Regions from separate parts of the Streptomyces sp. P9-2B-2 genome, predicted to be linked through region 2. Evidence: riboswitches for the same ligand, from Rfam matches in the RefSeq annotation. Region 2 holds a riboswitch; each other region holds the start of a gene.

Region 1 (3,737 bases), 4.6 Mb from region 2:
CCGCTGACGACCTCTGCCGCACCCGGCGGGCCTCCGGCTACGGCGCGGGGGCGTGGCGGGTGAAGGCCCCGCGCAGCAGGGCGCGCAAGGTGTCCGCGGCCGGGGCGCCGCCGTCGGGGCGGTAGGCCACCGAGATGCGGCGGAGCAGCTCCGGCGGGTCCAGCCGGCGGACCCCCAGCGGGGTCACGGAGCCCTCCGCCATCATCTCCGGGACCACCGCCACCCCGAGCCCCGCGCTCACCAGCGCACACACCACCGCATAGCTCGGCGACTCACAGCGCACCGCCACACTCGCCCCGGCGGCCGCCAGCACCGCCTCCACGGCACGCCGGTTCGGATTGGCCGGTGCCATGCTGACCAGCGGCTGACCGGCCAGCTCGGCGAGCGGCAGACGTCCGGGGCCCGCCGAGAGGGCATGGCCCGGCGCGGTGACCAGCACCAGTTCCTCGGTCAGCAGCGGTTCGAGCCGCACCCCCTCCGGCCGTGGCATCGCCTCGCCCGGCACATACTCGTGCGTCAGCGCCAGATCGACCTCGCCCAGCGCCACCGCCGCGGTGGCCTGCGGAGGTACGTACTCCGTGACGCTCAGCTCCACATCGGGGTGCGCGCGCCGGAACGCGCTGAGCGCGGGCGGCAGCAGATGCGTCCCGGCGGTCATGAACGTGCCGACCCGCAGCCGGCCGCCGGACAGCCCCGTCAGCCGGGACAGCTCGTGCCGCGCCTGATCCAGCTCGTCGAGCACCCGCCGGGCCCGTACGAGCAGCAGCTCACCGGCCGCCGTCAGCCGTGCCCCGCGGTGGTGGCGCACCAGCAGCGCCGTCCCCGCCTCCCGCTCCAGCTTGGCGAGCTGCTGGGAGAGCGCGGGCGCGGTGTAGCCCAGCCGGTCGGCGGCTCTGCTGATCGAACCGGCCTCCGCCACCGCCACCAGAGCGGCCAGTCGCGTGGGGTCGTACATAAGAACCTCTTTAGGCTCCCCAAGAACATTGCCACTCCCCATTAAAGGCTCTGACCAGCGAAACTGCTCCCATGGACGGACAGCTGATCGCCTTCACCGGAGTAGCCGCCGGCATGGTCGCCATGCCGGGCGCGGACTTCGCGGTCGTGGTGCGCCACGCGCTCGACTCGCGCCGGGCGGGGGTGGCGGCCGCCGTCGGAGTGGCGGGCGGGCTGCTGGTGCACACCGCACTGGCGGTCGCCGGACTCGCGGCCGTGCTGGTCGCCGTGCCCGCACTCTTCGGCGCCGTCCAACTCCTCGGCGGTATCTATCTGTTGTACCTCGGAGTCGGTGCGCTGGTCGCGGCCGTCCGCCGCAGGGGAACGCCCGACGACGCCGCGACCGCCCCGGCCGACAGCCCGGTGGCCCGCCCGGGCACCACGGGGCGGAGCCTGCGCCAGGGCTTCCTGACCAACGCCCTCAACCCCAAGGCCCCGGTCCTCTTCCTCAGCCTGCTCCCGCAGTTCGTCCCGGCCGGCGAACCCGCCCTGCCCCGTACGCTCCTGCTCGCGACGATGGTCGTCGCCATGGCCCTGGTGTGGTTCCCCGCCGTCGCACTGCTCGTCGACCACCTGGGCGACTGGCTGCGCCGCCCCCGGGTCACCCGCGCCCTGGAAGCCGTCACCGGAGCGCTGCTCACCACGCTGGGCGGCATCCTGCTCGTCGAGGTCGTACTGGCCTGAAGGACGGGCAGCGGTTCGGCCACCGTCACCGAGCCGTCCGCGGGCGGGAAGCTTCCGCGCGCCGCGGACGTCAGCAGTGTGCTCAGCGGTGAGGTCAACCGGCCAAGTGGGCCAATCCCACTGACAATTGATCACACGTGAGACGAAATGCCGGTCAGCCCACACGTCCATAGGACACCGCGCCGCTCCAGATCCGCTCCAGCCGCACCACGCTCCCGGCCTTGGGCGCATGCCACATCCGGCCCCGGCCCGCGTAGATGCCGACGTGGTAAATGCCGCGTGCGGAACGGAAGAAGACCAGGTCACCGCGTCTGCGCACGGAGGCCGGGATATGCCGGGTGCGGACGTACTGGGCGGCGGCGGTACGGGGCAGGGCCCGCCCGGCGCGCTTGAACGAGTACAGCGTCAGGCCCGAACAGTCGAAGCGGTACGGCCCTTGGGCGCCGTATTGGTAGGGCGCGCCGCTCTTGGAGGCCGCGATGCGCAGCGCGTAGGCGGACACCGTCGCGGCTTCGGCGTTCCCGGTCTCTCCCGGGGCGACGGTTGTCCCGCCCAGGGTGACCAGCGTCAGAGCGGTGACGGTGCCGGCGCGCGCCAGCAGATTCGGCGTATGCATGCGCACAGTCATGCGCAAACCCTTCGTCAGCCGCCTGCGAAGGAAGACCTGTCGGGTTCGGGCAGGCGAAGATGCCCGGCCGTGCGTACGGCTTCACCCCAAGGAGCCCTCGGCCCTGAGGCCGGGACCCCGTCCTGCTCGGGTCCTCCGCTCCCGCCGATCCACAACGTCGACCGGACATCCGGTACGGCGGCGGGATTAGGCGCCCGTCCGGACCGCCCCGTCGCTGTGGCGGGGGCTTGCCGTCGAAGGGATCGTCACGCACCCGCCACCGGAATTCCGAGCTGAAAATGCCGTATGTGACATGCGTCACACTTCGCCTGAATGGTTACTTTTGTTCTCGCAAGTGCCGAGACGCGGAGCGTCACACCCTCTGGACCAGCGGCGAAACATCAATGGTCCAGGGAATTGCGTCTCCCCGCGCAATTCGACGCCTCCTCACATCGGGCCCGGACGCTACGCCGTATGCGCAGCTCCGTGTGCGTGTCGCGTCAACTCTCCGTGGCCGGCGGCATCGTCACGAGCCCGGCCCGGCGCTCGCCCTCCAATACCCGGAGCGCGCGGGCCAGGGTCTCGCGGTGCAGCTCGCTCTCGCCCCGGTCGTGCATCAGCGTCAGCGCGTCCCGCAGCCCGGCGGCCTTGCCGACCAGTGCCTGGGCGGCCCGCAGTCCGGAGTAGGTGTCGCCGCCCCGGGCCGGGTTGATCTTGCCCAGCAGGTCGAGCACCTCCAGATAGCGGTCGATCAGGTCGCCCTCGGCCCGTGTCAGGGCGGGCAGTGGCGGAAGTTCCGGCAGCAGCATCCGGGCTCACCGATCGCCGGGTTGGGGGGTGGACTGCTTGCGCTGACGGGTGAGTGCGTCGATCAGGCCGTACTCCCGGGCGGCTTCGGCGTCGAAGATCTTGTCGCGCTCGATATCGGCGGCGATCCGTTCCCGGGGCTGTCCGGTGTGCTCGGCCAGCATCCGCTCCAGCATGTCGCGGGTGCGCAGCAACTCCTCGGCCTCGATCTGGAGATCGGTGGCCTGGCCCTGGACGGGCTCGGGGAGCGAGGGCTGGTGGATCAGGATCCGGGCGCCGGGCAGGGCCAGCCGCTTTCCGGGGGTGCCGGCGGCCAGCAGGACCGCGGCGGCGGAGGCGGCCTGCCCGAGGCAGATGGTCTGCACATCGCACGACACGAAGCGCATCGTGTCGTAGATGGCGGTCATCGCCGTGAAGGAGCCGCCGGGGGAGTTGATGTAGAGCGCGATGTCCTGGTCGGGCGCGGCGTGTTCGAGGTGGATGAACTGCGCCATCACATCGTTGGCGGAGGCGTCGTCGACCGGGGTGCCCAGGAAGATGATGCGCTCACTGAGCAGCTTGGAGTACGGGTCCATGGTGCGCGTCCCCTGGGACGTGCGCTCGGTGAACTCCGGAAGGATGTAGCGGGCCATCGGTCGCAGCATGA
Region 2 (3,737 bases):
GCGGGCGGCGGCCTGCTCGCCGAGCGCCTTGAGTCGGGTCGCGGTCGAGAACCGGTCCGCGGGCACGTCGTCTCCCCTTCACTGACGGACGCCTGACTGCTTCAAGCAGGTACGTCCCCGGCAACGGTACGGGACCGTCGCCGGGGACGTACGGGGCGCGGGGCGATTGCCTCGCCCGTTCAGCCCCTGCTGCCCTGTCCGGCCTGGCAGCGGGCCGTCTTCGTCAGCTGCCGTGGCGGAAGCGCGGGAAGGCGGAGCGGCCGGCGTAGACCGCGGCGTCGTCGAGGATCTCCTCGATGCGCAGCAGCTGGTTGTACTTGGCGACGCGCTCGGAGCGGGCCGGGGCGCCGGTCTTGATCTGGCCGCAGTTGGTGGCGACGGCGAGGTCGGCGATGGTGACGTCCTCGGTCTCACCGGAGCGGTGCGACATCATGCACTTGAAGCCGTTGCGCTGGGCCAGCTCGACGGCGTCCAGGGTCTCGGTCAGCGAGCCGATCTGGTTGACCTTCACCAGCAGCGAGTTGGCGGAGCCCTCCTCGATGCCGCGGGCCAGGCGCTCGGGGTTGGTGACGAACAGGTCGTCGCCGACCAGCTGCACCTTGGCGCCGAGCTTGTCGGTGATGACCTTCCAGCCGGCCCAGTCATCCTCGAACAGCGGGTCCTCGATGGAGACCAGCGGGTAGGCCGCGACCAGCTCCTCGTAGTACTCGGTCATCTCGGCGGCCGAGCGGTCCTTGCCCTCGAACTGGTACTTGCCGTCCTTGTAGAACTCGGAGGCGGCGACGTCCAGCGCGAGCGCGATGTCCTGGCCGGGGGCGTAACCGGCCTGCTTGATGGCCTCCAGGATGAGGTCGAGGGCCTCACGGTTGGAGCCCAGGTTCGGGGCGAAGCCACCCTCGTCACCGAGACCGGTGGACAGGCCGCGCTCCTTCAGGACCTTCTTGAGGGTGTGGTAGACCTCGGTGCCCCAGCGCAGCGCCTCGGAGAAGGACTCCGCGCCGATCGGGGCGATCATGAACTCCTGGATGTCCACGTTGGAGTCGGCGTGCGACCCACCGTTGAGGATGTTCATCATCGGGACGGGCAGGACGTGCGCGTTCGGGCCGCCGAGGTAGCGGAACAGCGGAAGGTCGCTGGCCTCGGAGGCGGCGTGCGCGACGGCGAGGGAGACGCCGAGGATGGCGTTGGCGCCGAGCGAGCCCTTGTTGTCGGTGGCGTCCAGGTCGAACATCGCCTGGTCGATCAGCCGCTGCTCGGTCGCGTCGTAGCCGACGAGCTCCGGGCCGATCTGCTCGATGACGGCCAGGACGGCCTTCTCGACGCCCTTGCCGAGGTAGCGGTTCGGGTCGCCGTCGCGGAGCTCGATGGCCTCGAAGGCGCCGGTGGAGGCGCCGGACGGGACGGCGGCACGGCCGGTGCTGCCGTCGTCGAGGCCGACCTCGACCTCGACCGTGGGATTACCTCGCGAGTCGAGAATTTCGCGGGCTACGACGACGTCGATCGACGGCACGTTGTCTCCTTCGTGGGTGTCTGGCGTTCTGCGCATGAGCCTAACGGCCCCGGGCTCGTCCGCCTGCCCTTGGCCCGCTCCGTGGGACGGAACACCCCCGAAAACCTGCCCAAAGGCCCAGCGGGCGGGACGTTTGGCACATTGTTCGCCGAGCGGGAGAAGTCGCGGAACGGCGCCGGTCAGCGGCCTGCCGCCGGGCGGCGCGCGCCGGGTGCGGGCCCGGTGCGGCCCGGAACGGGAGAAGCCCCGCCACGGCGCGCTGGGGGGAAGGGCGCGCCGTGACGGGGCGGTCTCACGGAGGGAAAGGGGGCCCGCCGCTCGGGCCCTCAGGAGCCCCGGTGAGCTCCGGCTCAGACGTTGAGCTGCTGACCCGGCATGATCAGGTTCGGGTTGCCGCCGATGACCGACTTGTTGGCCTCGTAGACCGACTTCCAGTTGGTGCCGTGCGCCTTGGCGATCTTGGCGAGGGTGTCGCCCGCCTTGACGGTGTAGTTGCCGTGGCCGGTGGACTTGCGCTCGGCGGAGCGCGAGGCACGGTCCTGGGACGGGGCCTTCTTGACCTCCGGCTTGGCCGACTCCTGCTTCGGCGCGGACTTGGTCTGCGCGGAGGTGTCGACGTCGGGGGACGGACCACCGGCGGTCAGGTTGCCCGCACCGGCGCAGGACCAGGCGCCCGGGCCCTGGATGGCGAGGAGCTTCTCGGCGGCGGAGATCTGCTGGGCCTTGCTGGCCAGGTCGGCGCGCGGCGCGTACTTGGTACCACCGGCGGCGGCCCAGCTGGAGTTGGAGAACTGGAGGCCACCGAAGTAGCCGTTACCGGTGTTGATCGACCAGTTGCCGCCGGACTCGCACTGGGCGACCTTGTCCCAGGTGGCGACGGAGGCGGCGGAGGCGGAGGTGGCACCCATCATCGGGACGGCCACGGCGGCACTGGCCACACCGGCGAGGGTGGCGACGCGGACGGCCTTGGAGGGACGACGGTGCTTGCCCTTGAAGATCAGCATGGTTCGTTCGTTTCCTCACCGACGCCTACGAGGTGAGCTGTCGGGTTCGGGCTGATGAGTCGCCCGGCCCGGTACGCAAGCGCACCTGGCTTCACCCCAAGCCGGTTGACCCGTTTTCACGGGCGGGGCCGGCACTTACCTTGGGTCCCCCGCTCCTGCCTTCGGCGCTTGCGCGTCAAGTGCCTTCGACCACCGGCAGGATTCGGCGCGTGATCGAGGGGCTCGCTTTGGCGAGCGATCCTGACGTTAAGCAGTAATACCCCTGGGGTTCAAACCCCACCATCTGAACCAAGTTGACCGCTTTTGATCACGGGTTGATTACGTATCCGCAGGTGGGGCCCGGTATGCCGGTGTTGAGCACACCGGACCCCACGAGAGTCAACGAGACCCTTGTCTCACTTTCCCAAAAGAGGGCGAAGGGTGCCGAACTACCCTGCGTTCCGCCCGAGATCGAGCTGCTGACCGGGCTGGATCAGGTCCGCGTCGGACCCGATGACGCCCTCGTTGCGGTCGTAGAGCGCGGCCCAGCCGCCGGGCAGCCGGTGGGCCGTGGCGATGGCTGACAGGCTGTCACCCGGGCGCACCGTGTAGTCGCCGCCGGCCGCCGGGCCCGTACGGTGCGCGTCATCGCCGCGCGAGGCGTGCCGGCCGCCGGACCTGCCGTCGTCGTCCTTGGCGCCCTCGTCGCCCGCCTCACCGCGGTGCTTGCCCTTGGCGGGCACCTCGCGGGGCGTGCCGGTGCTGTCCGTGCGGCTGCCGTCCCCGGACGGGTCCGTGGAGGGGCTGCCGGACGCGTCGTCGTCGGACGGGGCGTCGTCGGACGGGTCGGCGGACTGCGACGGGTCGTGGTCGTCGTCCCGGTCGCCGGGCGTGGCCGGGTCGGACGGCTCCGGGCTCGTGGACGCGTCGCCGGGCTCGCCGGAGTCCGAGGCGTCGGGCGAGGGCGTCGCGTCGGACGGCCGCCTGTCCTGCTCGTCGCCCTGCTCATCGCGCGGCGCGTCGTCCTTGCCGGCGGAGTCCCCGTGGTCGTGGGAACCGGAGGTGTCCCAGGGGTCGAGGGAGCCCTGCGAGTCCGACGGGTCGGGCGCGGGGGTGCTGGTGCTGCCGGGGTCGACCTCCGGGGCCTTGCCGTCGCCGGTCAGCCCCGCGTTCACGGCGCAGCTCGGCCAGGCGTCCGGCCCGCGGTCGTCGAGGATCGACTCGGCCACGGCGATCTGCTGGGA
Region 3 (3,737 bases), 540 kb from region 2:
GCGCAAGGCGGGGAATGTGACGGCGGCCGCGTTGAGCGGGGTGTACGTGGCGGCGTTTGCCGGGTCGCATCCGTTGGCGAAGAAGATCGGGGCGTGGCCTTCGGTGTTCGCGGTGGCGGGTGGGGTGGCCGCTGCGTCGTGGGCCGTGGTGGATCGCCGGAAGTAGGACGGAGGAGGGGGAGGAAGCGGGCGGACGGTCGCGCTTCGCTCTCTCCCCCTCAGGGACTGGGTCAGGCGGAAGCCTCGTCCAGCAGCTTGAGTTCGTCCTCCGTAAGCGCCACATCCCCCACCGCCAGCAGAGCCGGGAGTTGGGACACCGTCCGGGCGCTCGCGATCGGCGCCGCGACGGTGGGCCGGCCGGCGAGCCAGGCCAGGGCGACGGTGGCGAGTTCGGCCCCGTGGGCGGCGGCGACGGTGTCGAGGGCCTGGAGGACGCGGCGGCCGCGGTCGGTGTCCACGTACTTGGCGGCGCCTCCGGAGCGGGCGCTGTCGACGTGGGTCCCCGGGCGGTACTTGCCGGTCAGGAAGCCGGAGGCGAGGGCGTAATACGGCACGGCGGCCAGGTCGTGGCGGGCGGCGACCTCGGCGAGTTCGCCTTCGTAGGTGTCGCGGGAGACCAGGTTGTAGTGGGGCTGGAGGGCGACATAGCGGGCCAGGCCCTCGCGGGCTGAGCAGGCCAGGGACTCCTCCAGGCGCTGCGCCGAGATGTTGGAGGCGGCGATCTCGCGGACCTTGCCGGCCCGGACGAGGTCGTCGAGGGCGGTGAGGAACTCCGGGACCTCGACCGACTCGTCGTCGTAGTGGGTGTAATAGAGGTCGATGTAGTCGGTGCGCAGACGGGTCAGGGAGGCGTCGACCGCGGACTTGATGGTGGCGGGGGACAGGCCCTTGTAGCCGGGGAGGGCGCCGACCTTGGTGGCTATGACGACCTCGGAGCGGTTGCCGCGGGAGGCCAGCCAGTTGCCGATGACGGTCTCGGATTCGCCGCCCTTGTTGCCGGGGACCCAGTGCGAGTAGGCGTCGGCGGTGTCGACGAAATTGCCGCCGCCCGCCACATACGCGTCGAGGACGGCGAAGGACGTGGCTTCGTCGGCCGTCCAGCCGAAGACATTGCCCCCGAGGGACAGCGGGGAGACGGAGAGCGAGCCGAGGGGCTTGCGGGTGCTGCGGGCGCCTGGGGTGCTGTGTGTCGCGGTCATACGTCGTTGCAGCGCCGGGGGAAGAGGAGTTATTCCTTCCTCTTCCCCCGAACGACAACTCCCCTCGGGCCCTTACGGGTTGAGGGTGCAGTTCAGGCTTCGAGGCCCTCGGTCACACATTGAGCCCATGATCGCGCAGCCACGGCATCGGGTCGATCGGGTCGCCGGCGCCGGGGCGTACCTCCAGGTGGAGGTGGGGGCCGGTGACGTTGCCGGTGGCGCCGACGCGGCCGATGACGTCGCCGGTGCTGACCTTGCCGGAGGTCTTCACCATCGAGGAGAGGTGGCAGAACCAGAGTTCGGTGCCGTCGTCGAGGGTGAGGACGATGCGGTAGCCGTACGAGCCGGCCCAGCCGGCCTGGGTGATGGTGCCGGAGTGCACCGCCTTGATGGGGGTGCCGGTCGGCGCGGCGAAGTCCTGTCCGGTGTGGTCGGCGGCCCAGCGGTCGCCGGCCTGGCCGAAGCCGGCGGTGAGCGTGTAGGAGGACACGGGGGTGATGAAGCTCTTCGCCAGTTTGGCGAGGCGTTCGGCCTCGGCCTTCCGTCGGGCCGCTTCCTCCGCCTTGCGCTTGGCCTCCATCTCGGCCGCCTTCTTGGCTGCTGCGGCCTTCTCGGCCGACTTCTGGTGGGCGGCGGCTTCCGCTGCGGCCTGCTGGACAGCGGCCTTCTCGGCGGCCTCGCGGGCCTCCTGCTCGGCGGTGCCCTGCTGCGCGTCGGCCTGCTGGAGGATGCGGCTGCGCAGCGCCTCACCGGCGCCCGCGGCGTTCCCCGTGTCCGCGCCCGTCCCCATGGAAGCGGCGGTGGCCGTGCCGTCGGCGGGAGCCGAGGCGGCGTCGGCGGCCGCGGAGCCGTCGTCGGATATCAGGTCGCCGATGCCGGGAAGCTCCTTGGCATCCGGCAGTTTCTCGGAGAGGTCGTCGGCCATGCCGCCGACGTCGGGCATCGAGATCGGCACCGGCGGACGGCCCTCGGCCGAGGCCATGCCGCTCGCGCCGACCGCCGCGATGACGCCGACACCCAGGACGGTGCCGCTGCGGGCGAATCCGCCGCCGCGCTGCTTGGCGACGCGGTGCTTGCCTCGAACGGAACGGGTGGATTCCTCGGTGGGATTCCATTCCTCCCACGGTCCGTCGCCGTCATCGACACCGGGGCCGGGGAAGGCACCTCGGTCATCGAGCTCGTAGGCGGACGGGTCCACGGGGGTAGGCCTGTTGGACGCCACGGGGGCGCACTCCTTTCCTTCCTTCTCGCCTACCGGGTTAGCTGACGGGTTCGGAGCAGGAAGGTCTCCTACGGACGCCCACTGGCGGAGGGCGTCCGATTCACCCCAAGGAAGTGGTTCCCCGGTTCCCTAGGTGCAGTTCGAAGTGCTTGGGGGTGCGTGAAAAGCGCGTGCGGGATTCGGCGTCGGCGCGCGGTGCCGCCTCGGGCGACGGCTGGGACGACCGCGCTGCGTTATCGGACAGTAATAGAGACGGCGACCGAATTCCAAGCGTTCCCACGAATCCGTATGCGCTCCGCGCAAGCCGCCGCGCGGCCTTTTCGGCCAGCAGGGCAGCAATCCGGGCGAGTCGGCCCGCCACCTCTAAACGATCTCCCGCGGATTGTGTGCCAGTTGTTATGCACAGGGGTGCCCCTCAGTTACGGAGGGTGAGAGCAGTAACGTCGGATCATGGTCGTCAACGTCGGGAACACCGGGAACGCCGGACGGGCTGCCGGTAACGCGTGGGGAGTGGCGGAGCGGTACCGGGAGTTCTCCTGGTGGGAGGCGCGCGGCCGGTCGGACGCACACGAGGAGCTGAGCGCGCGGATCAGCCAGGACCCGGAGTTCTGCGATCTGCTGTCCGGCTCGCTGCCCGCCGGCAGCAAACAGCAGCCGGACCTCCTGCTCGCCGCCGTCCGCTACCTCGACGGCCCGCACGCCGAAATGGGCCCGCGCGGTGCGGCCGCGTACGGGCGCTGGCGCGAGTGGACGATCCGGCACTGGGACGAGGTGCGCGCGGTGATCATGCAGCGCGCCGCCCAGACCAATGAACCGGCCCACTGCGCCCCCCTGCTGCCGCTGCTCGCCCGTCTGCCGCAGCCGCTGGCGCTGCTGGAGGCCGGCACGTCCGCGGGGCTGTGTCTGCACCCCGGCCGCTACCGCTACCGGTACGAGGCCGACGGCGAGGACGGCGCGGGCCACCGGGCGGGCGGCGTCCTCCGGGCCGAGCTGGGGGCCCCGGAGAGCCCGCTGGTGTTGACCTGCCGTACGGGAGGGGCGGCCGACGAGCTGCCCGAACGGCTGCCGCAGATCGTCTGGCGGGCCGGCATCGACCTGGACCCGCTCGACCCGGTGGACGAACGGGACGATCTGCGCTGGCTCCAGGCGCTCGTATGGCCGGGCGACGAGGAACGCGCGGCCCGGCTGTCCGCGGCCGTCGACGCGGTACGGACGGCGCCGCGGCCGCGGATGGTGCGCGGCGACCTGATCGACGAGCTGCCCGCGCTCGCCGCCGAGGCACCGCCCGAGGCGACGCTGGTCATCTTCCACAGCGC

What was found. Region 2 has a riboswitch for cyclic di-AMP ahead of QT196_RS16085 (transglycosylase family protein). Riboswitches for the same ligand answer to the same signal wherever they lie in the genome.
Region 1: another riboswitch for cyclic di-AMP. It lies ahead of QT196_RS36505 (C40 family peptidase); the one in region 2 lies ahead of QT196_RS16085 (transglycosylase family protein).
Region 3: another riboswitch for cyclic di-AMP. It lies ahead of QT196_RS18530 (M23 family metallopeptidase); the one in region 2 lies ahead of QT196_RS16085 (transglycosylase family protein).

Annotation. Positions count from the first base shown of each region.
Region 1 is NZ_CP129126.1:8,303,906-8,307,642, forward strand. It holds gene QT196_RS36490 (ATP-binding protein) at 1-7, shown strand, start outside; gene QT196_RS36495 (LysR family transcriptional regulator) at 38-955, opposite strand; gene QT196_RS36500 (LysE family transporter) at 1,027-1,677, shown strand; gene QT196_RS36505 (C40 family peptidase) at 1,832-2,305, opposite strand; cyclic di-AMP (ydaO/yuaA leader) riboswitch at 2,310-2,508, opposite strand; gene QT196_RS36510 (hypothetical protein) at 2,785-3,093, opposite strand; gene QT196_RS36515 (ATP-dependent Clp protease proteolytic subunit) at 3,100-3,735, opposite strand.
Region 2 is NZ_CP129126.1:3,709,778-3,713,514, forward strand. It holds gene QT196_RS16075 (septum formation initiator family protein) at 1-66, opposite strand, end outside; gene eno (phosphopyruvate hydratase) at 224-1,510, opposite strand; gene QT196_RS16085 (transglycosylase family protein) at 1,861-2,514, opposite strand; cyclic di-AMP (ydaO/yuaA leader) riboswitch at 2,522-2,691, opposite strand; gene QT196_RS16090 (transglycosylase family protein) at 2,943-3,737, opposite strand, start outside.
Region 3 is NZ_CP129126.1:4,251,540-4,255,276, forward strand. It holds gene QT196_RS18520 (hypothetical protein) at 1-166, shown strand, start outside; gene QT196_RS18525 (aldo/keto reductase) at 231-1,199, opposite strand; gene QT196_RS18530 (M23 family metallopeptidase) at 1,312-2,421, opposite strand; cyclic di-AMP (ydaO/yuaA leader) riboswitch at 2,433-2,587, opposite strand; gene QT196_RS18535 (DUF2332 domain-containing protein) at 2,872-3,737, shown strand, end outside.